DNA from 3 places in the Sinomonas sp. genome. Region 2 is predicted to be linked to each of the others. Evidence: riboswitches for the same ligand, from Rfam matches in the RefSeq annotation. Region 2 holds a riboswitch; each other region holds the start of a gene.
What was found. Region 2 has a riboswitch for fluoride ahead of V7053_RS11700 (respiratory chain complex I subunit 1 family protein). Riboswitches for the same ligand answer to the same signal wherever they lie in the genome.
Positions count from the first base shown of each region.

Region 1: linked by a shared signal. The riboswitch ahead of V7053_RS12635 (2,3-bisphosphoglycerate-dependent phosphoglycerate mutase) and the one ahead of V7053_RS11700 (respiratory chain complex I subunit 1 family protein) in region 2 are both predicted to bind fluoride.
Region 3: linked by a shared signal. The riboswitch ahead of glnA (type I glutamate--ammonia ligase) and the one ahead of V7053_RS11700 (respiratory chain complex I subunit 1 family protein) in region 2 are both predicted to bind fluoride.

Region 1 covers NZ_DAIUJO010000074.1:13,924-18,931, reverse strand. Annotated here, with positions in the region: partial or broken gene V7053_RS12645 (MutS-related protein) at 1-700, shown strand, start outside; gene V7053_RS12640 (hypothetical protein) at 697-1,509, shown strand; fluoride riboswitch at 1,559-1,638, shown strand; gene V7053_RS12635 (2,3-bisphosphoglycerate-dependent phosphoglycerate mutase) at 1,658-2,407, shown strand; gene eno (phosphopyruvate hydratase) at 2,479-3,771, shown strand; gene V7053_RS12625 (universal stress protein) at 3,764-4,324, shown strand; gene V7053_RS12620 (fluoride efflux transporter FluC) at 4,324-4,836, shown strand; gene crcB (fluoride efflux transporter CrcB) at 4,833-5,008, shown strand, end outside.
Region 2 covers NZ_DAIUJO010000066.1:208-12,945, forward strand. Annotated here, with positions in the region: partial or broken gene V7053_RS11690 (hypothetical protein) at 1-613, opposite strand, end outside; gene V7053_RS11695 (MutS-related protein) at 610-2,217, opposite strand; fluoride riboswitch at 2,499-2,571, shown strand; gene V7053_RS11700 (respiratory chain complex I subunit 1 family protein) at 2,657-3,613, shown strand; gene V7053_RS11705 (hypothetical protein) at 3,616-4,326, shown strand; gene V7053_RS11710 (proton-conducting transporter transmembrane domain-containing protein) at 4,328-5,821, shown strand; gene V7053_RS11715 (hydrogenase large subunit) at 5,818-7,332, shown strand; gene V7053_RS11720 (hypothetical protein) at 7,333-8,130, shown strand; gene V7053_RS11725 (proton-conducting transporter transmembrane domain-containing protein) at 8,127-10,181, shown strand; gene V7053_RS11730 (histidine phosphatase family protein) at 10,361-11,752, shown strand; gene V7053_RS11735 (hypothetical protein) at 11,889-12,176, shown strand; gene V7053_RS11740 (hypothetical protein) at 12,307-12,540, shown strand; gene V7053_RS11745 (hypothetical protein) at 12,560-12,738, shown strand, end outside.
Region 3 covers NZ_DAIUJO010000074.1:1,121-13,290, forward strand. Annotated here, with positions in the region: gene V7053_RS12550 (ATP-binding protein) at 1-264, opposite strand, end outside; gene V7053_RS12555 (DUF4365 domain-containing protein) at 442-924, shown strand; gene V7053_RS12560 (hypothetical protein) at 921-2,075, shown strand; gene V7053_RS12565 (hypothetical protein) at 2,464-2,601, opposite strand; gene V7053_RS12570 (AAA family ATPase) at 2,797-3,609, shown strand; gene V7053_RS12575 (hypothetical protein) at 4,281-4,697, opposite strand; gene V7053_RS12580 (DUF4193 domain-containing protein) at 5,230-5,529, shown strand; gene V7053_RS12585 (hypothetical protein) at 5,876-7,318, shown strand; gene V7053_RS12590 (hypothetical protein) at 7,720-7,878, opposite strand; gene glnA (type I glutamate--ammonia ligase) at 8,356-9,780, opposite strand; fluoride riboswitch at 9,907-9,996, opposite strand; gene V7053_RS12600 (phosphatase PAP2 family protein) at 10,141-10,878, shown strand; gene V7053_RS12605 (hypothetical protein) at 10,903-11,346, opposite strand; gene V7053_RS12610 (MFS transporter) at 11,343-12,170, opposite strand, start outside.

The DNA of each region.
Region 1 (5,008 bases), on a different contig from region 2:
GCCGGTCTGCGTCCCGCGCATCGGTCCCGAGCCGGAACGGCTCTCCTTCCGCGGCCTGTACGACCCCTCCCTGGCCCTGCGCCGCGGCAGGGCCGTGGTCGGGAACGACCTCGATGCCGGGCGCGTGCAGCTTCTCGTCATCACCGGGGCGAACGAGGGCGGCAAGTCCACGCTGCTGCGCAGCATCGGAGCGGCGCAGGTGATGGCCCAGGCCGGCATGTTCGCCCCGGCCGAGGCCTTCGCCTCCAGCCTCGCCCCGACCGTGCTGACCCACTTCGCCCGCGCCGAGGATGCGGCCCTGCAGAGCGGGAAGTTCGACGAGGAGCTCGTGCGCATGAGCGCCCTGGCCGAGCACACCCGCCCCGGGTCCCTGCTGCTGTTCAACGAGTCCTTCGCCTCCACCAACGAGCGCGAAGGCTCCGAGGTCGCCCGCCAGATCCTGCGCGCCCTGCTCGAAGCCGGGGCCAGGCCGGTCTTCGTCACCCACATGTACCACCTCTCGGACCGCCTGCACCGCCAGAAGCCCCCCGGGGCGGTGTTCCTGCGCGCCGAACGGACCCCCGACGGGCACCGCACCTACCGGCTCGTCCCGGGCGCCCCCGAGACCACCAGCTACGGCCCCGACCTCTACCGCGACGTCTTCGGCGCCCCCGAGGCCGCCCGCGCCGGCCGCGGGCAGGAAGGAGACCAGCAGGCATGAGCGAGGACACCCGCAACACCGCTGCACGGCAGTCCCGGACGGACCCCCCGGCACTGCTGCCGCCCACCGGCCCCCTCGTCCTGGAGCCGGAGGAGGTGCGCCAGCTGTGGTCCTTCGTGCACGGGGACATCATGGAACCGGGCCTGCGCAGCATCCTGCGCGCCTCCCTGGGGCTGTGCCCGAGGCACACCTGGGGCTACGCGGTCGTGGAGATCGAACTCTGGCAGACCGGGGCCGGGGCCCGGGCGGGGCACCAGCCCTTCGACGTCACGATCCTCTACGAGGACCTGCTCGAGCACGTCGCCGCAGGCCTCGACCGCCCGGCCGGCCTGCTGCACCGCCACCCGGAGAGGATCCTGGTGCCCACGGCGCCGTGCCGGATCTGCACCGAGATGGCCGGTCCCGAGCACACCGGGCTGCGGATGGGCTATGCCGGCTCCGACACCGCCGCCCTCACCGACGAGGCGAACACCCTCGAGCACACCCGCGCCTGGTGCCGCCAGACCGCCCCCGTGTGGCGCGGGCGCGTCTGCCCCGCCTGCGACCCCGACCCGGACCCCGACCCCGACAGGGGACAGCAGGACCCCGTGCGGAGGTGCAGGGCCCACCTCGCCGCCCTGGGGCCCCTGGAGGAGACCGTGCGCGGCGCGGTGGCCGCCAGACTGCGGGCCATCCGTTCCCGCATGCTGCGCCTGACCGAGTCCATGACAGAGCGCGGCGCGCCCGCAGGCCCGGAGGAGGACGCCTCCTGGATCGAGGCCCTCGGCTTCTTCGCCGGCTGGGGCCCGCCCCTGGCGCTCTCACAGTGACGCGACACAGGGCACGGATGTGGACCAGGAAGGAGGACGCCCGATAGGGTCTGGTGACGGCGATGGATCCCGCCTGGACACCCCAGAGGTGCCCGAACCGCCACGGTGGCCGATGGTTCCTACCCCTTCGCGGAGAGGTAGGTGGACTGTGCCCGGAGCACTCGTGCTGCTGCGCCACGGCGAGAGCGCCCTGAACGCCCAAGGCAGGTTCACCGGCCTGCTCGACCCGCACCTCACCGGCGCCGGGTACACCGAAGCCCGCGCGGCCGCGCACCTCATGGCCGCGGCGGACCTGCGCGTGGACGCCGTCTTCACCTCCACGCTGCGCCGGACCGCCGAGACCGCCAGGACGGTCCTGGCCTGTCTGGGCACTCCCGGCGTTCCCTGCACCGAGGCGTGGGAGCTGAACGAACGCAGCTACGGGTCCCTCACCGGGCAGGCCCGGGCCCAGGTGCTCCAGGAGCTCGGGCCATCGGCCTTCACAGCATGGCGCCGCTCCTACGACGGCGCCCCGCCGCCGATGCCGCCCCATCAGCTCGCCGCCATCCGGGCCAGCCCCGCCATGGCCGCCCTGCCCCCCGAGGCCGTGCCCGCAACCGAGTCCCTCGCCGAGGTCGCCGAGCGCGTCCGGCGCTTCTGGCACGCCCGCCTCGTCCCGGCCCTCCGCGGCGGAGGCGTGACCCTGGTCGTGGCGCACGGGAACACACTGCGCGCCCTGTGCATGGTCATCGGCTCCCTGGGCGCCGACGAGGTCGAGGCCCTGAACATCCCCACCGGGCAGCCCCTCCTCTACCGGTTCACCGAGGACATGGAGCCGACGGCACGGGCAGGGGCCTACCTCGACCCCGAGGCCGCCCATGCAGGGGCTGCACGCATCGCCGCCGAGGGCGGCACATGAGGACCCGGCCCCATCCCGGGCGGCGGGCACGGACAAGGACACCAGCAGGAACAACGGACAGGAGAGCAGAGATGGGCGAGCTGGAAATCGAACGCGTCAGGGCGCTGCAGGTGCTCGACTCCCGCGGGTACCCCACCGTGCGGGTATGGATCCAGGGCACCGACGGGCACGTCTGCGCCGCCACGGCCCCCTCCGGCGCCTCGACCGGAGCCCACGAGGCCGTCGAACTCCGCGACGGCGGCCCCGCCTACTCCGGCAAGGGCGTCACGGCCGCTGTGGCCGGCGTCACCGGCGAGATCGCAGACCTGCTCACCTCCCGGCCGTGGTCGAGCCTGGCCGACGCAGACCGCGCCCTGATCGCCCTCGACGGCACCCCCGGCAAGGCCCGACTCGGCGGCAACGCCACCGTCGCCGTCTCCATGGCACTGGCCCGTGCCTTCGCCTCCCGCGCCGGCGCCCCGCTGCACGCGTGGATCGCCGAGGTCCTCGGACAGCAGCCGCGGCTGCCGGTGCCGCACTTCAACGTCCTCAACGGCGGCCAGCACGCCGCGAACCCCCTGGACTTCCAGGAGTTCATGGTCGCCCCCCTCGGCGCCCCCGACTACCCGGAGGCCCTGAGGTGGGGAGCGGAGGTCTACCACGCCCTCGGGGCCAGCCTGAAGCGCAAGGGCCTCGCCGGAGGCCTCGGCGACGAGGGCGGCTTCGCCCCCCAGATCGCCCGCCCCGAGGAAGCCCTGGAGCTGATCATGGGCGCCATCGCCGACACCGGGCTGGCCGCGGGCCGGGACGGCGTCGCCATCGCCCTGGACCCGGCTGCGAACTCCTTCCACGACGGCACCGCCTACCGGGTTGCCGGCAGCACCCTCACCTCCGAGCAGATGACCGACTACTACGCCCGCCTCATCGGCGACTACCCGATCTGGAGCCTCGAGGACCCCCTCGCCGAAGACGACGCCCCCGGCTGGGCCGCCCTCACCGAAGCCCTGCGGGACCGGGTGCAGGTCGTCGGCGACGACGTGTTCGTCACCGACGCCGAACGGGTCCGCGAGGCGATCCGCACCCGCTCCGCCACCGCCGTGCTCATCAAGCCCAACCAGGCCGGCACCGTCACCGAGACCCTCGAGACACTCACGGCCGCCGCCCGGGGCGGCTTCGGGGCGATGGTCTCCCACCGCTCCGGGGAGACCGAGGACACCTTCGTCGCCGACCTCGCCGTCGGAGCCGGCTGCGGCCAGCTCAAGTCCGGCGCCCCGGCCCGCGGCGAGCGGACCGCGAAGTACAACCGCCTCCTGGAGATCGCCGCCGATAACCCCGGACTCCCCTACGGCCTCCCCCGGCTGACGGAGGGCCGAGACCATGCCTGAGCACCGCCACGAGGACGCCGCCCTGCCCAGCCCCGACGACGGCGGCCACCGGCCCCGCCGCCTCAGCGGACCCGTGCTGGCCGGCGTCACCCCCGGACAGGGCCTGGCCGTGGTCCACCGGGCAGCAGACCTGGCCCACAGCCTCGGCGTCGGGCTCGTCTGCGCGTGGGCCGACCCCTCCACCTTCGCCGAGCACGAGCCCGGCGGCCGCGTCGAGGTGCTGCCGATCGACCCGGACATCGTCGACGACGACGCCGCCCGGTTCCGCTCCGACCTCTACCACGGAATCCGCGACCAGCTCATGGGCACGGGCGTGGACTGGCGGTTCGCCGCGCTCTCCGGCGAGACCGCCCACGCCCTCGACGCCTACGCCGCGGAAGTCGGGGCCTCGCTCATCGTCGTGGGCACCCGCGAGCACGGGCTCGACGCACGCTTCGAGGAGCGCATCGCAGGCTCCGTCGCCGTCCGCCTCGCCCACCGGCAGGACCGGCCGGTCGTCGTCATCCCCCTCGGCCAGCACCACCACCGGCGACACCGCCACGGGGAGGCCTGATGGACCCACAGCCCCACAGGAGGGAGCCGGCGCCCCCCGCCCCCGCCGAACCCGACGTCGACACCGACGCCGGCACCCTCGGCATCCGGCGCCCCGACAGGCCCCTCCACCTGCACCCGGGGTTCATCCTCATCGTCGTCCTGGGCGGCCTCGCCGGCGCCCTGGCCCGGTACGGGCTCGGGCTCGCCCTGCCCGCACCCGGAGGCTGGCCGCTGCCCACCCTGGTCATCAACCTGGCCGGGGCCGCCGCCCTCGGAATCCTGCTCGAGGCACTCGCCCGCCGCGGCCCGGACCAGGGCGGCCTGCGGGTGGCACGGCTGCTGGCCGGGACCGGGTTCCTGGGCGCCTTCACGACCTACAGCACCTTCGCCGTGGACGCCGACCGCCTCCTCGCCGCCGGACGGACTGCCGCAGGCATCGGGTACCTCGCCGCGACCCTGCTAGGAGGCGCCGCAGCGGCCGCACTGGGGATCTGGGCCGCCGCCTACCACCACGCCAGGAGCACGCGATGACTCCCCTGACAGTTGCCCTGCTCGGCCTCGCGGGCGGCCTGGGGGCCGCCGCACGCTTCATCCTCGACGGACTCATCCGGGCCCGGGTCCGCACGGCCCTGCCCGTGGGGACCATCCTGATCAACATCAGCGGCTCGTTCCTGCTCGGCCTCATCGCCGGCGCCACCCTCCG
Region 2 (12,738 bases):
GGCGCCACCAGGGCTCGGGCGGGCCGGGGGCGCGGAGGGTGTAGTCGGCGCCCTTGAGGCCCTGGGCCAGGCGGGCGCTGGCCAGGGTGGTGCCGTAGGGCTTCAGGTGCTTCAGGTGCGCGGCAGCATCGTCGAAGAATTCCTCGTCCAGCTGGGCGCGGATGGTGTCGAAGAAGTCCCGCAGGGCGGGCGAGCGGACAGCTCCGCTGTTGGCGTCGGCCATGGCCCGCAGGTGCCGCAGCCTGTCGAACTGCAGCTGGAGGGACTGGGTCGAGCGTCTGATGATGCCGTCGGGGTAGCGTTCGAAGATGCTGCGGTAGACGTGCCGGTCCGCCTCGAGGGCCTCGACGGCGAGCCGGTAGAGGTCCCGGGCGAGGCCCGGCGCGGACAGGAAGTCCGCCAGGACCCGCTGCCGGTGCACGAGGACGTCAGGGTCGCAGGGGGCCGAGAGCAGGATGGTGCGGGAGACGGCGCGCACGAAGTCGTCCCCGTCGGCCATGGCGTCCAGGATGGGGCCGAGTTCGAGGTCAACGGCCAGGTCGCGCTCGAGCGGCTGGAGCTTCTCGCGGGGACGGAAGTGGCTGCGCTCGGGATGGAGCAGGTGGGTCTTCATCGCGTCAGCCTCCCCCGGAGGGTCTCGTAGTCGAGCCGGTGCCTGCGGGCCAGGGCCACGGCGTGGGCGAGCCCGTCGGGCCGGCGGCGGACGAATTCGAAGGTCCTGGCCGTAGGGTCGTCGGGGTCGGCGCGGGTGGAGATGCTCACGGTGGCCTCGCTGGCGTCGGCGAGCTCCTCCACGAAGGTCACGCACACGCACAGGGCCCCGAGCGCGTCGATGCGCTCGATGACTCTGGAGCCGAGGTAGACGGCGTCCTCGAGGGAGGTGGAGGTGAAGATCTCGTTCAGCACGATCACGCTGTCCCCGGTGGCGGCGGCGAGGGTGGCGCGCACGTCCAGGAGCTCCTCGTGGAGCTTGCCGACCGTGTCGGTGTGGGACTCGCCGCGTTCGAAGTGCGTGTACACGGCGTCGGGCAGGAACAGCTGTGCCCGGCGGGCGGGGACGGTCAGGCCGAGGGCGCCCAGGAAGTGCAGCTGCCCGAAGGCCCTGGCGTAGGTCGTCTTCCCGCCCTGGTTCGGGCCGGCGACGACCATGATCCGCTCGCCGTCGTCCAGGTCGATGGGGTTCAGCACGATCGCCCGGGGCGGGTCCGCGCCCCGGGCGCCGTGTGCCAAGGCCAGGTCGAACGCGTCCTGCACGTGCACCTCCTTGGATTCCCGGCCCACGTCCGGGTAGCAGAAGGGCAGGCCGTCCCGGGCCAGGGCCTCGGTGTGCTCGAGCCAGGCCAGGTAGAACTGGGCATCCCGGTCGAACTGTGCCAGCAGGGGCGCGATGAAGCGCTCGTAGGTCGCGGTGAAGGCATCGAGGTTGGCGAACTCGTCCGGGAACAGGCCCGCGACCATGTCCAGGACCTGCGCCTCGACGTGGTCCATGTCCACGGACGAGGACCGCTGCTCCACGTGCTCGGCGTCCTCGGGCTGCTCGAAGCGGGCGAAGGTGTCCCGGACCCGGGCGTTGTAGTCCTCCTCCCCGGCGTAGGCGCGCACGGTGACGGTGGGGCCCTTGATCTGCAGCAGGTACCGGACCCGGCCCAGGCCCTCGCGGACCGACCGGCCCTCCTCGCGCAGCGCGGCGAAGCCGGCGGATCCGGCGTAGTCGGCGAGCCGGGCGGAGAAGCCCGTCAGCGCCCTCGACCTCGGTCCGGCCTCCAGGGTGCGGGCCAGGGCGAGGACGGCGTCCGTGTAGAGCACCGCCGCGTCCAGGGACCAGGCTTGGCGCTGCCGCCGGTAGTGGAGCTTGCCTGCCTGCTCCAGGGCGGAGCGCACCGAGCGCATGGAGGCGGCGAAGGACTCCACGCCCCTGCGCAGGCCCGGTTCTTCCAGGTCCCTGAAGACCTCGTGCCGGTACGCGACGGCGTCCTCGTCGCCCAGGGGGGCCAGGAAGGATCCTCTGAGGTCGTACTGCGCCCTCCCGGCCAGGACCGCGTCGATGATGTGCCCGAGGTGCAGGTCCTCGAGGAACGCGGACCCGTCCGGTACCGTCGGCGGCCTGGGTGAATGCGTCGCGAAGAGGAGGCTGCTCTCGGCCTCTCCCTCGGGCACGGGAGGGATGGCAGGCTCCGTCGCACCGGCGGCCGGTCGGGAGGAGGATGGGGTCTTCACCGCGGGCGGTCCTTCCCTCGGAATCGGAAGGACCCATAAGCCGTGCGGCGGTCTCGGCCGCTCCGGCGGCCGGGGCGAGGTCCATCGCCCGATTGGATTGTAGCAGGGGGCGTGCGCGACGCCAGAGGCGGATTGCGGCCGGCGCCTTCTGCGAGGGCAGGGACGAGCGGCTGCTCCCCCGTGCTCAGGGGAGGTCCGGGGATCCGCGGGGTGAGGCTGAGCGGCATTCCACAGGGAGGCACTGCGGCTCATTGACCGGTCCAGAACGGGCATGGTCTACTGGGCGGCACGGCGATGGAGCTCGCCGGGGCCCTGGGCCCGAACCGCAGCGATGCTGATAGCCCCTGTGACCGCGAGGCACAGGCATGCGCTGCAGGAGGAATCCCATGGCTAGAGCTCGCCCGTTTCCGCCCGGGACCGGGCCCCGGGGGCTGTCGCGATGACGCTGCCGCTGCCCCTGATCCAGGCCCTGCAGGTCCTCACCGTTGCCCTCGGGGCGCCGGGGCTCTCCGGGGCGATCGCGCAGATCGAGGCGCGCTTCCAGGGGCGCCGGGGCCCGCGGGTCCTCCAGCCCTACTTCGACCTGGCCAAGCTGTTCGCCAAGGAGTCGCTGGCGCCGCACGGGGCGGGCTTCCTCTTCCTCCTGGCGCCCTTCCTGGCGTTCTCCTGCTACCTGACGGTCCCGCTGCTGATCCCGGTGCTGACCAGCTACGCGCTTCCGCTGGGCAGCATGGGGGACATCCTCGGCGGCGGGTTCATCCTCGCCCTGGCCAGCTTCATGGTCGCCGCCGCGGCCGCGGGGACGGGGAGCGCCTACGCCCAGCTCGGCTCGAGCAGGGCGAAGGCCTTCGGGGCGATCACCGAGCCCGTGGTGCTGATGGTGGTCTTCACCGTGGCCCTGCTGACCTCCACGGACCTTCCCTACGTGCTCGCCGCCACCGTGGCCAGCGGTCCCGCCCAGATCGTCCGCCCTGCGCACCTGCTCGCCTCGGCCGCCCTGTTCATGGTGATCCTGTTCGAGACCGGGCGCATCCCGATCGAGACCCACACCGGGACCACCGAGCTGGGGATGATCGAGGAGGCCCGCCCGTTCGAGCACTCCGGCCCGTACCTGGCCCTGCTGAGGTGGGGGTCCCAGGTGAAGCAGCTGGTCCTGTACGTGATCTTCCTGAACGTGTTCGTCGCCCCTTGGGGGCTGGCCTCGGACACCAGTGCAGGTGCGGTGGCGGTCGCCGTGGTCGCGCTGGCCGCGAAGGCACTGGTGCTGGGCGCCGCGGTGGCACTCATCGACAGCACCTTCGCGAAGCTGCGCCTGTTCAAGATCACCGAATTCGTCGCCGCGGCGTTCCTGCTGGTCGTCCTCGCAGTGTTCACCCTCTACCTCGGAGGTGGGTGAGGATGCCGCTCCAGGCCCTGTTCCAGCAGGTCCCGTTCCAGGCCTCGGGCGTGGCCGCGCCGCCGGTGTTCGAGGGGGTGGCGAACGCGATCGCTGTCGTGGTGCTCCTGCTCGAGTTCGGGATGCTGCGGGCTGCCCTGCTGCGGGCGCAGGTGCGGCTCTACGCGGGGCAGTCGGTGGCGGTGAGCCTGCTCGCGGCCGCGGTGGCGGCCGGGCGGGGCATCCCGGAGCTCTACGTCCTGGCCGGGCTGTCGCTGGCGCTGAAGGCGTTCGTGGTGCCGCTGGTGGTGCTGCGGCTGCTGCGCGACGCGCGCACGGAGATCGCCGGCAGCGGTGCGCTGGGGGTCGCGAGCGAGGTCGTGGTCTCGATCGTCGTGGCGGCCTTCGGGTTCTTCACGGTCGGCTCGCTGGGCATCGCCTCGGACGTGCTCCCCGTGTCGGCCCTGAGCCTGGCCTTCGCGGTGGTGCTGGTCTCCTTCGTGCTGATGATCCTCCGGCGCGACGTGGTGAGCCAGGCCATCGGCTTCTTCTCCCTGGAGAACGGGGTGTCGATGGTGAGCCTGGTGGTGGCTGCGGGCCTGCCGCTGATTCTGGAGGTCGCGTTCCTGTTCGACCTGCTGGTGGCGGTGGTCGTGTTCGGGGTGCTCATGCGCCTGCACCACCGGCGCACGAGGTCCCTCTCGACCGAGATGCTGGACAGGCTGAGGGGCTGAGATGGGCGCTGCCGTGATCCTGCTGATGGGCGTGCCGCTGCTGGCGGCAGCGGTGCCGCTGCTCGCCCCGCACCGCGTCAGCGCGGCGGTGACGGCCGGGGCCGGGGCCGTGTCGCTGGCCCTGGCCCTGGCCCTGGTGCCCGCGGCCGCGGCGGGGCCGGTTCGCGTCGGCGGGTTCCTGCGCGCCGATGCGCTCTCGGTGGTCTTCCTCCTGGCCACGGCCTTCCTCTACGCGGCCACCGCCCTCTACTCCTCGGGGTATCTGGCCGCGGAGGCCCGGGCCGCCCGGGCGGCCGGCGGCGAGGAGCTGGCGGCCTTCGCCGCGTACAGCCGCCGCTACCACATCGGCCTGAACGTCTTCGCGTGGTCGATGCTCTGCGCGCCCCTGGTCGACGGGCTGGCCCTGCTGTGGGTCGCGGTGGAGGTCACCACAGTCGTCTCGGCCCTGCTCGTGGCCATCGACAACACCGAGGGGGCGACCGAGGCGGCCTGGAAGTACGTGCTGATCGCCTCCTCGGGCCTGGGGATAGCGCTGCTGGCGACCATCGTCATGTACTACGCCGGCTCCCAGCCCCTGGGCCCGTCGTACGACCTGGCCTTCGACCCGCTCCTGCGGGCCGCCCGCAGCCTGCCCGCCACCCCCGTGCAGCTGGCCTTCGTCCTGGCCGTGGTGGGGTACGGGACCAAGGTCGGGCTCTTCCCGGTGCACACCTGGCTGCCCGACGCCCATTCGGAGGCTCCGACGCCGGTCTCGGCGCTCCTGTCCGGTGCCCTGCTGGCCACCAGCTTCTACGCGATCGTGCGCTACTACCAGATCGCTGCCGGGACGCTGGGGGCCGGGTGGCCCGCCCAGGTCCTGGCCGTCTTCGGACTCGCCTCGCTGCTGCTGGCGGCCCTGTACCTGCTGCAGCAGGGGAACCTGAAGCGGATGCTGGCCTACTCCAGCATCGAGCACATGGGCATCCTCGCAGTCGGGCTGAGCTTCGGGGCCCCTCTGGCCCTGTCCGGCGTGCTGCTCCATGTGCTCGCCCATGCCGCGGCCAAGGGCGCGGCGTTCATGGGTGCCGGGGCGATCGTGCGCGTCTACGGGACGAAGGACCTCGACCGGATCCGTGACGCCGCCCGGGTCCTGCCCTGGAGCGGGCCGCTGTTCCTGGCCGCGGTGCTGGCCCTGTCGGCGGCCCCGCCCTTCGGGATCTTCCGCAGCGAGTTCCTCATCGTCGCCGGCGGCCTGCAGGACCCGGGCAATGCGGCCGCTGTCCTCCTGGTCGTCCTGCTCACCCTGGCCTTCTTCGGCCTGGCGGCAGCGACGACGGACGCGCTCTTCCGCCCGGCATCGGCCATCCCCTCCCCCGCCCCCGGGGAGCCCGGCCCCGCCATGGTGGTGCCCGTGGCGGCCGCCCTGGCCGTCCTGGTCCTGCTGGGGGTGCACCCTCCCGAGGCCCTGAGTGCACTGCTGGACCAGGCCGTGCGGGAACTGCAGGTGGCCCGATGAGCCTCACCGCAGTGGGCGCGGAAGCCGTGGAGGTCTCCGCCTGGAGGGCCCGGATCCTCCAGGGCCTGGCCGGGGGGGCCCGTTTCGCCGGCCTGTACGGGATGGACGCGGCCGGGGGCTGCCTGCTGACGGCGCTGCTGGCCGTCCCGGGCGGCTTCGAGGAGGTCCGCACCCTCATCCGCCCGGACGGCGCAGGCCAGCTCGCGTATGCTTCCCTGACCCCCGAGGTGAAGCCGGCATTCTGGTACGAGCGGGCCCTCCAGGACCTCTCCGGGGTCCGGCCGCTGGGGCATCCCCGGCCGGAGCCGCTGCTGCTGCCCCTCGAGGAGGGCAGCGAGGTCCCCCGCCCCGGCCACCGCGCCCACCCGGCCCTGCTCCGGCACGCGGCCACCCCCGGGCCGGTCGATGTCGCCGGGCACGGGATGTTCGCCGTGACCCTGGGCCCGGTGCGCTCGGGAGTGTTCGAATCAGTCGAGTTCCTCATCGAGACCCCGGGAGAGGACATCCCCCACCTGAACATCCGGCCCCACTACAAGCACCGCGGGGTGGCCAAGCGGTTCGAACAGCTCGGGGTGGAGGACGGGGTCCTGGTCGCCGAACGTGTCGAAGGCATCTCCTCGGTCGCCCATGCCCTGGCGTTCAGCCACGCCGCCGAGTCCGCCGCCGGGGTCCAGGTCCCGCCACGGGCCGGGCTGATCCGTCTCGTGTACGCCGAACTCGAGCGGATCGCCAACCACCTGGACGTGGCGATGCGCCTGGCCGACGCCGCAGGCCTGGCTGTCGCCACCAGCCGGTTCGCCTGGCACAAGGAGGCCACCATGCGCCTGGTGTCCGAGATGTGCGGGAGCCGGTTCGGGCGCGGCGTGGTCATCCCCGGAGGAGTCCGGGCCGAACCGGCCCTCGCCCCGGCGCAGATCCGCGAACGCCTCGATCTGCTCCACGCCAGGATCCGCGCGGACGCCCGGCTGGCCATGGACACCCCCTCGTTCCTCGACCGGCTGCGCGGCACCGGCGTGCTGCCCTCAGAAGTCGCCTCCGAGTGGGCCGCCACCGGCCCCCTCGCCCGAGCGAGCGGGATCGCCGAGGACACCCGATGGGAGCGCCCGACCGACTCCTACGGCGACCTCGCCGGGGGCACCGGGCCGGCGCTGGAAGACGGCGGGGACGTCCTGGCCCGCCTCAAGGTGCGCTGGGACGAGATCGACACTTCCGCAGCGCTCATCGGCCGGGCACTGGCACTGCTCGAGGGCGCACACCGGCACCACCGCCTCGCCGAACCCGTCGAGATCGGATCCGGGGACGCCTACGGCCTCGGGTGGGCCGAATCCGCCCAGGGCGAGGTCCTGCACGCCCTGTCCCTGCGCGACGGCCTGATCCGCAGGTGCTTCGCCCGGACCGCCTCGCTGCACAACCTGGTCGTCTTCCACGACGTGTTCCACGGGGACGTCTTCACCGACTTCCCGTTCATCGAGGCCAGCTTCGGGCTCTCCTACGCCGGGGTGGCGATGTAGATGCCATGGTTCCTCCGCGGCCTCGGCAACGGGACGCTCACCACGGGCTGGCCGCGCACGCCTGACCCCTACTTCGACGCCTTCGCCGCCGCAGTCGGCGTCGACGACGATGCCGCAGCCGCCGAGGACCCGGGCCTGCTCCGGGAGGCTGCCTCCCGCTGCCCCACCGGTGCGATCAGCCTCGAGGCCGGCCGGACCGAACTGGACCGCGGACGGTGCATCCTCTGCCGACGCTGCGCCGAGACCGCCCCGAAGGTCTTCCGGCCCCTGCCGGGCTCGGGCGTGGCCGCCCTGAGCCGGGACGGGCTCGTCGCCGGCAGCATCCGCGAGACGGAGGAGAGCACCTCGCTGCTGCGAAAGGCGCTGGACGCGAAGGTCAGGGCCCTGCGCCGTTCCGTCCACATCCGCCACCTCGACGCCGGCTCGGACGGCTCCGACGAATGGGAGGTCCAGGCCCTGCTCAATCCCGTCTACGACGTCCACCGCCTCGGGATCTTCTTCACCGCCAGCCCCCGGCACGCGGACATCCTCCTGATCACCGGCATCGGCACGGCAGGAATGGCCGAAGCCGTGGCCCGGACCCGGGAGGCCATGCCCGAGCCGGTGGTCGTGGTCGCCGCCGGGTCGGACGCGGCCAGCGGCGGCCTCATCGGCCGGGGCTACACCTCCGGGATCGGGGCCGCTGCCCTGACCCCCGTCGACGTCTGGGTCCCAGGGTCCCCGGCATCGCCCTTCAGCCTCCTCCACGGGATCCTGCTCGCCCTCGGCAGAGTGGGACCGGGGACGGGGCGGCCATGATCCTCCAGGTCACCGCCGTCCTCCTGGCAGCGGCCGTACTCATCGGATGGCTGGCCGGCCCGCCCGGGCACTTCAGGCCCCTGGGCTCGATCGCCGCAGCCCTTTCCCTGCTGCTGTGCATCGGCAGCTCCGCGGCCCTGTTCGCCGCCGGGGTCTGGGGCGCCGGAGGCGGCAGCACTGGCTGGGCCTTCGACCTGGGTGCTCCCCTGGGCGGCGCCTCCCTGCACCTCGACCCGCTCTCGGGCCTGTTCCTGGCCATCGGCTTCGGCGCCGCGGCCCCGGCGCTCCTGGCCGCCGCCGCGCCCGGGATCCGACGGCCCCGCCTCCCTGCGGCCATGGCGCTGGCCCTGCTCGGCATGGAAGTGATCGTCACGGCCGACCACCTGCTGGTCCTGCTGGCCGGCTGGGAGGCCCTCGGCGTGGCGTTCTATCTCCTGGCCGGCTACGACCGCGCCTCGAGCGGACGAGCCCGGGCCTCGGTCGTCACGGTCCTGTTCAGCAAGGCCAGCGGGGCCGCCCTGCTGCTGGGTGGCCTCCTGCTCGCCGGACACGGGGACTTCTCCCTCCATGCCCTCTCCGGGACAGGTGGTGCCCGGGAAGAGGCCGCCTACACCCTGCTGCTGCTCGGGTTCGCGGTCAAGGCCGGACTCGTGCCGGTACAGGTATGGCTGCCCTCGGCCTACCCGGCAGCGCCCGGACCAGCCCGGGCCCTGATGGCCGGTGCGGCCGTGAACGTGGCCTTCTACGGGATGTGGCGCGTCCTGCAGCTGCTGGGGGCGCCGCCGGTGTGGCTCACCGGCCTCGTGCTGGTCCTGGGCGGGATCACCGCGATCCTGGGCATCGTCCACGCGGCCGTGCACGCCGACCTCCTGCACCTCATCGCCTGGTCCAGCGTCGAGAACGCCGGGATCATCACCGTCGGGTTCGGGGCGGCGATGGTCGGGGCCACCGTGGGAAGCCAGCAGCTCGAAGCCGCCGGACTCGTCGCCGCCACTGCCCAGACGATCGCCCATGCCCTGGCCAAATCGCTGCTGTTCACCAGCGCCTCGGCCGTGGAGGAAGGCGCCGGGACCACCGACCTGGACAGGCTGCGCGGAATCATCCACCGGATGCCCTTCTCGGGCACTGGCCTCCTGGTGGGAGGACTGACCCTGGCCGGGCTCCCGTTCACGGCCGGGTTCGCCTCCGAATGGCTCACGCTGGAGGCCCTGATGCAGCAGTTCAGGGTCTCGGACGTGGCCCTGCAGCTGTGCACCGCCGTCGCCGGGGCCCTCGTGGCCCTCTCCATCGGAATCGCCGGAGTGGCCTTCGTCCGCCTCGTCGGGCTGAACGTGTTCGGACCCGCGGCCGGCACGGACGGGCCGCCTCCCGAGCGCGAGCATGCCCTCCCCCACCGGGGCGCCACCGCGCTCCTCGTCCTCGGATGCCTGGCCGGGGCGGCCCTGGCCCCGGTGGAGGTCGGCTTCGTCGCCGACGGCCTCAGACCCCTGGTCGGCGACACCGCCCGCGCCGCCCTGGGCAGCTCCTGGACCCTGCAGCCGGTCTTCCCCGAGTTCTCCTCCCTCTCCCCCTCGTGGCTGTGGATCGTCATCCCCGCCTACGCCCTCCTCGTCGGGCTGGTCATCCTCGCCGCCAGCGGACGCGGATTCCTCCGGGTGCGCCGGGTTCCCGCATGGGCATCCGCCTCGCACGGCGCCGACGGCGCCCACGGCTACACCTCGTTCGGCTACGCCAACCCCGTCCGCCGCATCCTGGCCAACCTGCTGCTGACCCGCAGCGAGCTCACCCGCGAGCCGGCGGCACCCGAGCAGGAGGAAGCCTTCGCGCCCAGCGGCACCGTTCCGGGCCATGCCCGGCTCGGATTCTCCGTCGATGTGGTCGAGGTCGTCGAACGCTACCTCTACCGGCCCCTCGCAGCCGCGCTGGCCTGGACCGCCCGGCAGGCCAGGCGCCTGCAGTCAGGCCGCCTGGACGCCTACATGGCCTACATGTTCCTCACCCTGCTCGCCGTCATCGCCCTCATCGCCCTCTCCCCGAGCCCCTCCCCATGAGCACCCACCGCACGGCCGGGACCCCGCAGGACGAGCCCTGCCCCGAGGTGCTGCGCCCAGAGGCCGCCGGGCGTACCCTGTCAGCATCAAGCGGCGGAGGGGCCCGCCGCAACCGCGGTCCGACCGCCAACGGTCCCTGCCGACAGCCACGACGAACGTCCGAGAGGCAGGGAACCACCGTGGCCCCGCAGCAGCTGTGCTTCCATCTGGACCGCGTCAGCGCCGTCAGGGACGGCCGGCCCGTCCTGGAGAACGTGACCCTCGGCTTCCCCGCCGGAGCGAAGGTCGGGCTCGTCGGCCCCGACGGCCCCGGCAAGTCCACGCTGCTCGGCATCATCGCCGGCATCACGCAGCCCACCACCGGGCATGCGGTCACGGCCCCGGGGCTCAGCGTCGGCATGCTCCCCCGCAAGCCCACCCTGGACGAGGACGGATCCGTCCAGGAGATCGTCGAAGAAGGCGTCCGCGGCGCCATGGGGCTGCTGCAGCGCTTCGGGGACCTCACCGACGAACTCGCCGCCCACCCAGCCGACTGCAGACTCGCCGAACTCGGCCACCTGCAGGCCGAGCTCGACCGGCACGAAGCCTGGGACCTCCGCGCACGCCTCGCCCAGACCATGCAGGCTCTGCACTGCCCTCCCGGGCACACGCCAGTGCGGGGCCTCACCGGCAGCGAGCGGCAGCGTGTGGCACTGTGCAGGGTGCTGCTGCGCCAGCCAGACCTGCTGCTGCTCGACGAGCCCACCGACGACCTCGACGCAGACAGTGCGGCCTGGCTCGGACAGCACCTCCGCGCGTACCCCGGCACCGTGATCGCTGCCACCGCAGACCGGTGCTTCCTCGACGACGCCGCTGACTGGATCCTCGAGCTCGACCGAGGGCACGCCAGCGCCTATCAGGGCAACTACACCGCCTACCGCGAGGACAGGCAGAACCGAGCACGACCATTCACCGAAGGAAGGAAGCCCGTGAACGACGATTCCGCATCCTCCGCCCACGACCTCTACCTCGTCCGCCACGGGCGGACCGCCCTGAATGCCCAGGGCCGCCTGCGCGGGCTCGCCGACCCCGCACTGGACGAGGCCGGGATCGCCGAGGCCGAACGGCTCGCCCGGGATCTGGCGGCCACGGCGGCAGCAATGGTGGTCTCGGGCCCCCTCGAGAGGGCGCGCCGCACGGCCCAGATCATCGCCCAGGCCACCAGCATCCCCCACCTCGTGGACGAGAGGTTCAACGACCGCGACTACGGTCCCCAGACCGGACGGGTCAAGGCAGAAGTCGAGGCCGAGTACGGAAGCGTCGACGCCGCCCCAGGCGTCGAACCCGCCGAGACGGTCCTGGCGCGGGCCCGCCCGGCACTGGACGACCTCGTGCTCCTGGACGACCTCGTGGACAGGGACTCACCCCGCCCCGTCATCGTGGTCACCCACGATGCCGTCATCCGGCCACTGATCGGCGCCCTCGACGCCACGCGGGTACTGGAGGCCCCAACCGGCAGCTGGAACCTCCTGCGCCGCGAAGGGGGCAGCTGGGTCGTCGTCGCCGTCGACCAGAAGCCCCCGCAGGACTGAGCCACTGCCCCATGAATCCACACCTGCGCACCGCACCGTCGTGCCGGCGGCACCGCGCCCCAGCAGAACAGACACGGCAGGACAGCCCGACAGCCTCGGCACGAGCCCGGCGAGAGGGGAGAGACAGGCGATCACAGTGACACAGCAGTATCTCGCCGGCGAGCTGTCGCTGCTGCTTGCCGCGCTGCAGGAGACCACGGCGGACCCTGTGCCGCGCCGCTGGTTCGCCGGACTGCGCCGAGAGGCAGAAACCGCTCCCGTGGGAGCCCTGGGCCCGGTGGCGCAACGAGCACTGCAGCTGAACGACGCGCTCTGCTATGAATCCCTGGCCCGCAGCGACAGCGCTGCATTCCGCCGCCAGTGCGCGGCGGGCGCGGAGCTGTACGAGTTCGGGATATGTGCCGGGCTGATCGACGAGGAGTAGGCGTGCGCCTGCCGAACCCTTCCGCCAGCCATCCCGGCTCCCGTCCATGACCGATGGCCGGCCGCACGGACCGAGAGGAAGCCTGCATGAATACCCCAGCCGAGGCCCGGCCGTCCGGCCGGTCGCCGAGATGACCCCGTCGCCCCGGACAGCAGTCGAACGGGTCCTCGCATTCGGCACAGGCCCCTCCGCCCGCCGGGCCGCCTCCCGCGAGGCCGACCGACTCTGGCAGGAGGGCACCGCCGCCCGGGCCGTGTTCCATCCCAGATACGGCGGCTGGGCCGTGCTCATCTTCGCCGGCGGCGTGCGCCGGGACGGGCCGGATCCCGGCCGCCGCACCGCCCCTTCAGAGGCTGACGAGTGACGGAAGGTGACGCCGCATCATGTCTGACTGGCCGCTGTCCGGCACGCTCGCAGCCCACGGCATGTGGCGGGTGGCCATCGACGTACGGGACCTCGACGACCGCCCCCTCCACGCCCTGCGGCTGCTGCTCGTCGCCGACGTCCTGCGGCGCGCAATCGAAGAGCTGCAGGGCGGCCAGGTCCTGCTTGCCCTCCTCGA
Region 3 (12,170 bases), on a different contig from region 2:
CGCCCCGGGACCGCCCTCGCCGGGCTGGGCCTCGAACTGCACCACCAGCCAGCCGTTGCGGCGGGCCAGCTCGGAGAACTCGTTCAGCAGAACCGTTTTCCCCACGCCCCGCAGCCCCGTCAGGAGGATGCCGCGGTCCCCGGCGGCATTGGCCTTCGCCCGCGCTACCAGCAGGTCGAAGGCATCGATCTCGGGCTGCCTGCCCACCAGAGCGGGCGGCTTGACCCCGGAACCGGGGGCGAACGGGTTCAGCGCAGGATCCATGCCCTCATAGTAGCCAGAACATGTATGAGAATCCCAGAACTTGGAATGCTCCACGATTCTTTGGCGGCAGCCTCAGATCCACCCGCCCCCCTAGCTCCCCAGCCCGCGCTGGGGCCCCACCACTGGTGTCGCCTGCAATCAAGCCACCCGACCCGAGCGGCCGATATAGTCCGATATGTGGCAGACGGGTCCCCGAAGCAGAAGGAGCGGTTCAGCCGCGCCTGGGTGATCGCGGCCGCCGCAGCTGCCGATTTCACGTACGAAATCGTTGCGGATGACGAGCGGGGCGTGGACATGACCGTTCACAGCAATGAGCACACGCTGGATTTCCAACTGAAGGCAACGAGCAGCCCTGATGTTCAAGGCGATTGCCTCGTTCACGACCTCGACATCCGGACCTACAACCTTCTGCGCTCTCAGCAGAGGTCTGGGTATGGCGTGCTCGCGGTAATCGTAGTCGGGGCCGACACAGCCGCTTGGCATGTCATGGATCACGACGGGACCAGCCTCGCTCACTCGGCTTACTTTCTCCCGCTGTTCGGCATGCCGTCGACCTCAAACACTGCAACCATCCGCCTCAAGGTGCCCATGAGCAACCTTCTGACACCCGACGCGATGCGGGCTTTGATGGATGCGCAGACCGCCAGGTGGGCCCCATGACGGACAACGCGATGCTCACAAACCAGACCTTGCAGCCGGTAGACGTCACCGAGTGGCTTCGGATCCACGGTTGGACTCAGACCGCCTCACTCGGCGACATCGCCCAACGATGGCAGAACGACAGGAGCGGAGTTCTAGTCCCGATGTCTGCCCTGTCCCCGGACTTCACCCTGCGTTGGTCAGAGATGTTGAAGCGGCTGGCGGACAGCTTCGACACAGATCCGGCAGGAGTACTGCTCGCCGTTGCAAAGGCTGGATCTGATATCGCCGAATTCCGGGCCTCTGGGCACATAGACGATTCGATCCCTCTCGGCGATGCGTCCACGCTGATCGACTCCGTCCGTCGCTCAATGCAGGCCTCCGCGAATTCAGCGCTGCAGCCTCGGAGCTACTACGGGCACAGCCTTCCGGATGCGGCTCGTGATTACGCCCGCAACGTTCGGATGGGACAGACCCGGCCAGGGAGCTACATCATCCCGGTCATCAGCCGGCTGCCGATCCTCCAGCCGGACGACGCCGACGACGCCGTCCTGTTCGAAGACGTGACGTACCAGCCGTTCGCACGCAGCGCGATGCTCAAGCTCGCGCAAGGACTGACCGCCCTGCATGACCTGACCCATGGGACAACTGCGCCTTCAGGAAGCCGAATCACCGAGGCAGTCGGTGCAGGCGTCTCATCTGAGCTGTGTGAAGCCGTAGCGAACACACTTGAAGCGGAAAGCGTCACCAATTTGAGCGTCGCTTTCACCTGGGCAGAACGACTCCCCGCCTCATCGGCTCCGGGGTCGGTGAACCTCGAAAGCGAGGCCGTGCCCCTGCTGCGCTTTGTAGGCAGCGTACTGAAGGGCGAACCCGTCATTGGCCGACAAACGGTAGTTGGCTACGTGAAGCGACTCGATCGCGGCGAAGACGATGAAGTCGGCCGGATCACCCTGCGTACGCTCGATAGCGACAAGGCTCGAAACATCACGATTGAACTCAACGACGCCGACTACCACGTCGCAGGAGAGGCCAATACTGAGCGGCGAATGGTGGCCGCCACCGGCATCCTGCATCGGGAACCAGGCCGGGCACTCCGATTCACAGAAGTAGACGATTTCCATCTGCTTGAAAGCCTTCCAGGGCTTCTCCCTGATGACTCCGGCAATTGACCAAGCCGCCCCTCCTTCGGCGATCCCATCAAGGGTTCCTTTGATGGGACGCTTGCGCTCAGCAAGCGGCGCACGCTGCTGGCTACGCCCAGCCCAACCGGCCGGAAGAGTCCCAGCCGTTGAAGCTGACAGTCCCGGCCCACTTGCAGCCTTGGGCTAGCGACGAGGTGTCAGGCAGTAGCCGTGGGCGCGGTGCCCGAAGCGGAGCAGGTTCCCGGTCGCGAGGGGGGAGGACATGCCGGGCCGGTGGGGGCGCCTGCGCCTGGTGCTGGTGGCCCAGGGGTTTTCTGAGGATGGAACGCTGACGTCGCGCCGCGGGGCGACAGGTGGACGCCGATGTCCTGGCCCTGGCCCTGCGCTCCGTCCAGGGCGTCGGCGCCCGCCTGATTCACCGCCCCGGAGACCTCCCGCCTCCAGCAACGCGATCCAGGACGCGGCCCTGCGGTTGCCGCACAACGGCGGCCCGCTGGACCGGCTCGGCGACCCCTCCCGTCACGGGATCGATCATCTCGGCGCTCTTGGTCAAAGCCCTTCCTTTCGGTCAGGCCACGCCGTTCCCACCGTCATTCGGACAGTCCCAGACTGCGCGGCGTGCCCGACGCCGGCAGCTGCGCAAGGAGATCAACGACCGCATCCCGCGGGCCGCACCGCGCCAGGAGCCCCGCGCTGCCCAGCCGGCCCAACGGCCCGTGCGGCTGCGCACCTATGAAGAGGACGAGCCATGAGCCAGGACTTCATCGTCACCAAGGAACACCGGCGCTTCACCGAGTTCGCCAACGCCGTGCGCAAGGAACGCACCATCGGCATCTGCCACGGTGACGCCGGCGTCGGCAAGACCCAGTCGGCACGCCGCTACGCCCACTGGGAGACCCTCGAGCCATTCATCGACCCGTGGGGCCCGCGCAACCAAGAAGACGACCCGCCCCGCTACGCGGCCGCCAACCGCTCCCGCACCGTCTTCTACACCCCCGAGGTGCTCCCCAAGCCGAAGGAGCTCATGCGCGACATCGACCGCCTGCAGGTGCGGCTCGGCGTCTGCGTCGACGAGCACCAGCGCCTCGCCGGCAAGATCACCGGCACCGTCGTAGGCGACACCACCAAGTGGGTCGAGCTGCTCATCATCGACGAGGCCGAACGGCTCACCCCGACCGCGCTCGAACTCCTGCGCGACAAGCACGACCGCCAGCACCTGGCGATCATCCTGATCGGCATGCCCGGCATCGACCAGCGCTTCCGCCACTACCCCCAGCTCTACAGCCGCCTCGGATTCTCACACCGCTACCGCGCCCTCGGACGCGACGAGCTCCTCTTCGTCCTCGACCGCCACTGGAAACGCCTCGGCCGCACCCTCGACCCCGAAGACTTCACCGACGCCCAGGCCATCGCCGCGATCGAACGCATCACCCGCGGCAACTTCCGCCTCCTCGAGCGCCTCTTCCCGCAGATCACCCGAGTGCTCAAGATCAACCAGCTCGAGACCATCACCGACGACGTCATCGAAGCCGCCGCCAGCATCCTCGTCATCGGCGACTGACCGCCACTTACCGCTCTCAAAAGACCGCCAAGGAGCGATCAAATCCACAGGCCCGGAAACTCAATGAACCTCTGCAGCTCCGCTTGTCTCAGCAATGTGTCTCACTCGGGTATTCTCAGCATCGACGATGTTTTGCCTTTAATTGGACGGTGGGGACGGGATGGCGCGCCTTGGGTATGCACGGGTGAGCTCGGCGGAGCAGGACACCGCGCTGCAGATCCGAGAACTGAGGCTGCGCCGGGTGCGAGCGGATCTACCGCGACGACGGGGCGAACGGGACCAGGGCCAGCCGGCCGGAGCTGGACAAGATGCTCGACCGACTCGGGCGCAAACACCCGCCACCTGCTTGAGCTCCTCGGCACCTTCGGCGGCGCCGTGGCCCAGGCCATGATCACCGCCATCTCCGCCTTCGGCACAGCTCGAACGCGACCAGCTCTCCGAATGCATCCGGGCCGGCATAGCCAACGGCTGTGCCGGCCGCCGCGAGGTCACCGCCAACAGCCCTAGGCCCTAAAGCTTGCCGAGGGTGCTCGAGCCGGGGGCCATCTTGCTGCCCTCGCAAGAGGCGCCCTGGTCCTCCGGTGGACTGAGCTAACAGGTGAGTTGGCGGCCTTATCGCCTGCTTCTGGGCGACTTTCTTCCGCCCGCAGCCGAATGGGCGGCGACGTGGGTCAAGCCGGGGCGACGGTGAGGCCTTCAGCCGGGTACAGCATCCGTCGGTGGTTGCCGTCGGCGATCACCCACACGACGCCGAGATCGCTGGTCATCCCGTCAACGCGCCCGAGGACGCGTCGGCCGTCTGGGAACGTCACGAGGACGCGGTCGCCGGTCCCTACTGTGTGCCACGAGCGGTGCGGCTGCTGCTGCCGGCCGCCCGCGCTGTCGTCGTTCAGCCTCGCCACAGCCCAACCGTGGACGACTACTGCCCACATCTCGTTCTGCGGATAGGGCACCACCAGGCGCGCGGCCGCCAAGAGCCCCTCGAGCGTCTCGCCGGTCCGGCGCGGGATCTGCGCGGCATCAAATGCCTGGACGTTGGCCTGGAACTGGTCTATCTCCCGTCCGATGCGTTCGCTCCTCCGGGCCATCGCGAACTCCTAGCTCTCTCCCCAACATCCCCGGCCGGCCCCCAATTGCGGACGACCGGGAAGGCCGCGTCGCTGGGTCGCTTCACCGGCTGGTTTGCAGGCCCAACTCTAGACGGGGTCCCTGCTTTGGCGGGGGCCGTCGCCCAAGCTTCACGGCGAGTTCACAACAAGCGGCTACCGCTAAGGCGCTCAAGTGGTCAGCCGCCGCCGTCGGGGACTCCCGCGATGTGGAGGTCATGCGAGAGCATCTCGTCTGCCAGGTCCGGCCGGTTCCGTCTCATTCTCGCTCTGACCCTCAGATTCCCTCGCCGGCACCGGGGAAGACCGTGTCAGGGGAACGAGGCATCATGCGCCGGGCCTCCCCGCCCTCCGGGGCGGCCGCTGCTGACCTGGCGCCCTTGCCTGAAGCTGGGTGACCTTCTGCCCTATAGGCTGCTTCTCTCTCCCGTGTTCTCTGGAGAGGGACCTGCCCGACGGAGGTAAGGGGCATGCTGTGCAAGACCTCCGGTACTGCAGAAAGGACACCAGACCTGTGGCCACCGACTACGACGCGCTGCGCACCGATGTGAAGGAATCCCAGGATGACTCGCTTGAGGCCCTGAAGTCGGCCAGCGCTCCCGACCCGCGGTCCGTGGTGCGCGAGCTCGATGTCGACGACAGCGGCGAGAGCGCCGAGCTGCCGGGCGAGTTCGTCAACGGCGAGCTGGAGGTCCAGGTCGTCCCGCAGGGCGCGGACGAGTTCGTGTGCCAGTCCTGCTTCCTGGTCCGCCACCGGTCTCAGAAGGCCAGGGAGAAGGACGGGCTCGCCTACTGCAAGGACTGTGAAGGCTGACCCTCGCCGCGCAGAGCGGACCCGGTGTGAGCGGTCGATCGGCTGGAGGAGACGGCCATAAGGGCTCTCCGCTCTTTGTGACCAGTACGCTCGCCAGAAGGTTCCGCAGGAACTGGCACGGCCAGGGCCGGCCTGCATTCGCGCAGGAGAAGGCCTGGGTGCAAAGGATGCGTAAAGAGGGATGGAGCCGCGCTTGTGCTGCTGTTAACGTTGCCTGGAGGTGCGCCGGGAAGTCTGGTCGGCAGGAGTCTTAGCCCTGCCCACGCCCGGAGGCCACTTTGCACACGTCTGGGTCCCCTTCCTGCCTTATCTCCAGCGCCCCGCCGGCTGCCCAGCGGAGGGCGCTGTGATGCGCGCCCCGTCCCGGACCCGAGGGGCCGTAGGCGTCCTGCACTCCCGGACCGCACTGCTGCTGGCCTTCGCGTTCGCGGTCATGGCCGATCCCGTTTCATCGGTCGCGTACGCGATCGAGGCGGCCCTGCGCGCCTTGGACGGCGACCTCGGCCTGCTGGCCCCGACGATGGTCCTGGTGGTGGCGATCATCGCCCTCGTGATCGTGAACTACCGCCAGCTCGTGAACCGCTACCCCCAAGGCGGCGGGGCCTCGGCCGCGGTCGGCGAGGCATTCGGCGACGGCTGGTCCTTCCTGCCGATCGGGGCCCTGGTCGTCGACTTCGTCCTGACCATCGCCATCAGCGTCTCCGCCGGCGCCTCCGCCGCGATCGCATACTTCCCGGCACTGGCGCCCTGGCGACTGCTGCTGGCCCTGGGCCTGGTCGTGGTGGTCGGGGGCCTGACCTGGTTCGGGCATCTGGGCAGGCTGGTCTTCGCCGCGATGACGGTCGCGTTCATCGTCGTTGCGGTCCTCGTCTTGGCCTACGGGCTGGGGGCCCAGCCTCACCCCGCGTCTCCCGTGGCGGCTTCACCGGGGCAGCTGCCCGTGCTGGCTGTGGTGATGGCATTCCCCGTTGCGATGGCCCTGGCCACCGGGGTCGAGGCGCCGTCGTCGGCCATCGCCCAGCTCGGCCAGCTCGATGACCGCGGCCGCTCCCGGTTCGGCAGGATCACCCTTTGGCTCACCCTGGCCATCGTCGGCGCCATCACCCTCGGGCTGACGTTCGAGGCCGTCCACCTGGGCATCGGCGTCCCGCCTGCGGACAGCACCCAGATTGCCGAGCTCGCCCGCCTCGCCGCTCCCGCCCCCGTGTTCGCGGCCTTCCAGCTGGTCACCGCGCTCCTGCTGCTCTCCGCCGCGAGCTCGTCCTTCCAGGCCGGCCCGGGGCTGCTCAAGGCCCTCGCCCGCCACACCAGCCCGCGTGGGGAGACGGTGGGCATCCTGGCCCCAGCCGTCGGGCACACCAACGCCCACCACACCCCGTACTGGGGCGTGGCCCTGTTCGTCCTCCTGGCCGGGGCGACCACCGCCGCCGCCGGCGGTAACGACCAGGAACTTGTCCTGTTCTACGCCGTGTCGGTGTTCCTGAGCTTCCTCGCCGGCCTGGTCTCCATGGCCCTCTTCTCCCACCGCGACCGCCGGCACGGGTACCTCGTGCTGAACGTCGCCGGGGCCCTGGTCGTCGCCTTCACCCTCGTGGCCAATCTGGCCCGCGGCCTGCCGATCATCAGCCTCGCCGCGGCCGTCCTGATCGCCGCACTGCTGTACGGGGCGTGGCTGAAGGCCGGCAAGCCCCGAGGAGTCCGCAACGCCGAGGCTGAGAGCGAGGCCCAGGCCGACTCGGACGACCCCGGAGTCCCTGAGGGCCCCAGAGGAGGGTCGGTGCAGAGATGACAATGTCCGAGAACGACCGCTGTCCAGCGAGCCCGGGATGCTGGGACGGTTGGCATGTCATTCCTTCTTGCGGCCGATGAAGGCCCACATGCCCGGCACGGTGAACTGCACGTGGCCGTGCACAGGGCGACGATGGTGCCCTTCTCGATCAGTCTGGCACGCTGGCTCGTCAAAGAGCTAGGTCCTTCCCCAGACGTCCGATCAGGTCGGCTGTCGCAGTGGGACCTTCGCAGTCCCGGCTCGTCCCGCGCAGGTAGTTCCGCTCGGCGCGCGTGGCGCGCTGCCAGCCCTCATGTGCGTGCTGAACGAGAGGGGGCGTCGCCACTCCGAGGGCAGTATCTGATGTCGTCGATTGGGCGGAAGTCCTCAATCGCTGCGCAGGAGGCACAGGGCGGGAATGCTCAGTCCTGTTCGGCTGGCTGGTCCGGGTCTTCCTCCGGTTCGAAGGTCGAGTCGTCCTTTCGGAAGCCCAAGCGCACCCCGTCCTTTCCCGTCGGCAGGGTCGTGCCACGCGAGTCTTCTCCGGTGGCTTGATGTTGTTCATCGCGATGAGTGCTCATCTCGTCTCTTCCCTCGGCTCGGATCCGATTCGACAAGCGTAGGCGGACGTGGAGTGAAAGAGGCGCGGCCCGGGACTGCGGGAGATCCAGACCCCTGGATCGCCGCCCCGGGGATGTTCGAGGGGGTGGACCTGCTCAAGGAGCATCCCAGGCATGGCGCTCGGGCCGCTGCCGCTTCTGGCCCTGCGGGCTCCAACTTGTCCGATACGCCGCAACCACTGCTGCCGCTCGTCTGGGCGGGGCGCCGTGAGAACGGCGGCCCGGAACCAGATGAGCTACGGTCTCAGACGGATCACAGCCGGGGCCGGCCCGACGGTCCCCAGACCGTTGCCATGGGAGGGGGAGCCACTCTGCGGGTTCGGACACCGGAGGCGTACGCGTACAGCTCCCGGCCGCAGCCCTTGAAGCCGGGCCTCGGCCGCGCCGGCCGCCCAATCCACCTCGAGGCCACCGGCTACGCCCCCGTTTCGGGGGACCTCAGACCCCGAAGTAGAGCTCGAACTCGTAGGGGTTCGGGCGCAGCGACAGCGGGGCGATCTCCTTCTCGCGCTTGTACGCGATCCACGTGTCGATGAGGTCCTGGGTGAAGACCCCGCCGGCCTGGAGGAACTCGTTGTCCGCCTCGAGCGCCTCGAGGGCCTCCTCGAGCGAGCCCGGAGCCTTGGGGATGTCGCGGGCCTCCTCGACGGGGAGCTCGTAGAGGTCCTTGTCGATCGGGGCCGGCGGCTCGATGCGGTTGCGGATGCCGTCGATGCCCGCCATGAGCTGCGCGGCGAACGCGAGGTACGGGTTGGACGAGGGGTCCGGCGCGCGGAACTCGATGCGCTTGGCCTTCGGGTTCGAGCCCGTGATCGGGATGCGGATGCCGGCCGAGCGGTTGCCCTGCGAGTACACCATGTTGACCGGCGCCTCGAAGCCTTTCACGAGGCGCTTGTAGGAGTTCACCGTCGGGTTCGTGAACGCGAGGACCGCGGAGGCGTGCTTGAGCAGGCCGCCGATGTACCAGCGGGCGAGGTCCGAGAGGTTCGCGTAGCCCTTCTCGTCGTAGAAGAGCGGCTCGCTGCCGTTCCACAGCGACTGGTGGCAGTGCATGCCGGAGCCGTTGTCGCCGAAGATCGGCTTCGGCATGAACGTGACCGCCTTGCCCCACTCGAGCGCGGTGTTCTTGATGATGTACTTGAACTTCTGCAGGTCGTCGGCCGCGCGGACGAGGGTGTTGAAGCGGTAGTTGATCTCCGCCTGGCCGGCGGCGCCGACCTCGTGGTGCGAGCGCTCGACCTCGAGGCCCGCGGCGTCGAGGGCGAGGCACATGGCATCGCGCAGGTCGGCCTGGTGGTCGACCGGGGCCACGGGGAAGTAGCCGCCCTTGAACGGCGTCTTGTTCCCGAGGTTGCCGCCCTCCTCCTCGCGGCCGGAGTTCCAGGGGGCCTCGATGGAGTCGACCTTGTAGAAGGATCCCTGCGGGGAGGACTCGAACTGGACGTTGTCGAAGACGAAGAACTCGGCCTCGGGCGCGAAGAACGCGGTGTCGGCGATCCCCGTCGAGGCGAGGTAGGCCTCGGCACGCTCGGCCACGCCGCGCGGGTCGCGGTGGTAGGGCTCTCCCGTGCGCGGGTTGACGATGGAGAAGTTCAGGGCGAGGGTCTTCTCGACGCGGAATGGGTCCACGAACGCGGTCGTCACGTCCGGGATGAGCTGCATGTCCGACTCGGCGATGCCCTGGAAGCCGCGGATCGAGGAGCCGTCGAACGCGGCCCCATGGACGAAGAACTCCTCGTCGGCCGTCTTGGCCGGGATGTTGAAGTGCTGCTGGACGCCGGGCAGGTCGGTGAAGCGGATATCGACGAACTTGACGTCTTCGTCCTTGATGAACTTGAGTGCTTCTTCCGCGTTCTTGAACATCTCTCTCCTTTGATCATGCTGGGACGGGGCTGGATCCCCGTCCGGACGTGCCCGCGAGGGCGCCGCCGGGGAGGGCGGCCGCGGGGCCGTCGTCAGAGGGAGGGGACGGCTCGACTGCCTTCGCGGGCAAAGGCAGGAACCATCAGCCCGGAGGCGGTTCGCACAGACGTCCTGGGTGGCACGGCAGCGCAGGCGGGATCCATCGCCGTCACCGACGCTACATGCCGATCCTCCTGCGGGCACACTGTGACGGGAGCGTCGGCCACGACCCGTCTCCCGAGGACGGTCGGGCTGCGATGCCTGCCCCTGCGGGGGATTCTCCTTAGAGAAGTCTTAGAGTCCTCTGGACAGGATGTGCCCATGACATCCTCCGAGTTCGCGTCCCCGGGACGGCGCGCCGCGCAGTCCCGGCGCAGCCGCCTGGCCATCCTCCCGAGCCCGCGCCACTGGATCCTCGTCCCGCTCGTGCTGGGCCTCGCTGTGCTGGTCTTGGGCTTCGTGGCCAAGGCCCCTGCCTTCACGGGAGCCGAGCTGACCGTCGTGCAGTCCATGAGCACCGGGCATGTGGGCTGGCTCGGCGTGCTCTCGCTTGCCGTGGAGCAGATCCTCGGCCCGAAGGGCGCGGCCGTGATCCTGGTGGTGCTGCTGGGCGTCCTCTGGTTCGCCCGCAGGACCCCTGTCGATGCCCTTGCCGTGGTCTCGACCACGGGATTCGGCTGGGTGTCCAGCCTTGTCTTCAAGTACTCGGTGGACCGTCCGCGTCCCGACCCGGCCCTGCTCGCGGATCCGCTCTCGACGGCCATGGACCCGAACAGCTTCCCGAGCGGTCACGTGTGCTTCGCGGTCTCGCTCACGCTCGCGCTGTTCTTCCTCTTCCGTCACAGGCGGTGGGGCCGGTGGGTCCTCGTGGCCGGGATGGGGTTCTCTGTCCTCGTGGCGCTCTCCCGGCTGTACTTGGGCGTCCACTACCCGACTGATGTGGTTGCCCCGTTCCCTGCCTCCGTCGCGGGGGTCGTCCTGTGGTGCGGGCTCTGGAACCGGTTCGTGGCTCCGGTCGTGCTCCGCCTGCCCTTCGTGGCACGCCTCGAGTCCCTCTGACCGGTCGCAGGCGGACCGGCCGCCCTAGACGATGAGCGTCCGGGCCGCGGCGACGAGCGCGACTGCGGCTGAGGCGGTGGCGACGGTCGCGGCGAAGTGCCCGAGGGCCGGGACCGGGGCCGGGATTCCGGTGCCGGGGGCGAGCAGCCGGATGGTGGCGCTGGCCCCGGCATAGGAGGTCAGGGAGCCGCCGAGCAGGCTGAGGGATATGGCCGAGGGAACGCTTGCGAGGTACACGGGCAGTCCGAAGACGACGCCGAGGGCGAAGGCGCCGAGGAGTTCCGTCAGCCAGATGCGGGCCGCGGCAGCGTCGGGCGGGAGTGCGCGCTGGATGAGGATCCGCAGGACCGCCCCTCCCAGCGCTCCGGCCGCGAGCAGCAGGTAGGAGCGCGCGTCATCCTGCGGCATCTGGCCGGCGAGGACGGAAGCCGCGGCGGCCCCGCCGGCCAGCGGCGCAGCGGCGGTCATGGGCGCCCGGGCCGGAGGGCCGGTGCGAGCAGGACGGAGGCGAGCATCCATGCAGCGGCGTAGGCGAAGGCGGTGGTCGGTCCGAGGGCGGCCCAGAGCACTCCGGCGACGAGGGTGGCGCCGAGGTCGCCTGCGGACTGGACGAGGCCGAGGATGCCGTAGCCGTTGCCGCGGAGCCGGTCCGGGAGGGCGATGGCGACCGAGGCGGTCTCTGCGGTCTCGGCGAGTCCGATGCCGACGCCCGCGAGGATGAATGCGACCAGCGGCGCCGCCCAGCCGGCGGGCCCGAGGGCGAAGAGCGCGTACGCGAGGACGTAGGCGGCCGCGCCGGCGGCGAACACGCTTCGGGCGCTGATGCGGTCCACGAGGTGCCCCCCGGCCAGCGCGGCGAGGGCGGCGACGGCGTTGTGCAGGGAGTAGAGGACGATGGCCAGGGAGACGGCGGCGGCCGGGGCGAGGCCGCCGCCTTCGATCAGCCCGGTGGCGCGGAGGATGAGCAGGGTGGTGGCGAGGTTGCCGAGTTCGAAGCAGGAGACCGGGAGCAGTGCCTTGGCGGCGCCCGTGCGGGCCAGTTCGCCGAGGTTGAAGCTGAGCGTCCTGCGCGCTGCGGGGGCTTGGAGGGCCCTTCTGGCCTGGCGGGCGGCGAGGGCGATCGCAGCGACGGCGAAGATGCTGGGGATGAAGGAGAGCACGATCGCGGTGCGCACCCCGAGGAGCCCGACGAGGGCGGCGGCCAGGAGCGGTCCGAGGACGGCCCCGGCGTTGTCCCCGGCGCGTTCGACCCCTGCTGCGCGCCCGTAGGCGGTGCGGGGGGCGATGGAGGC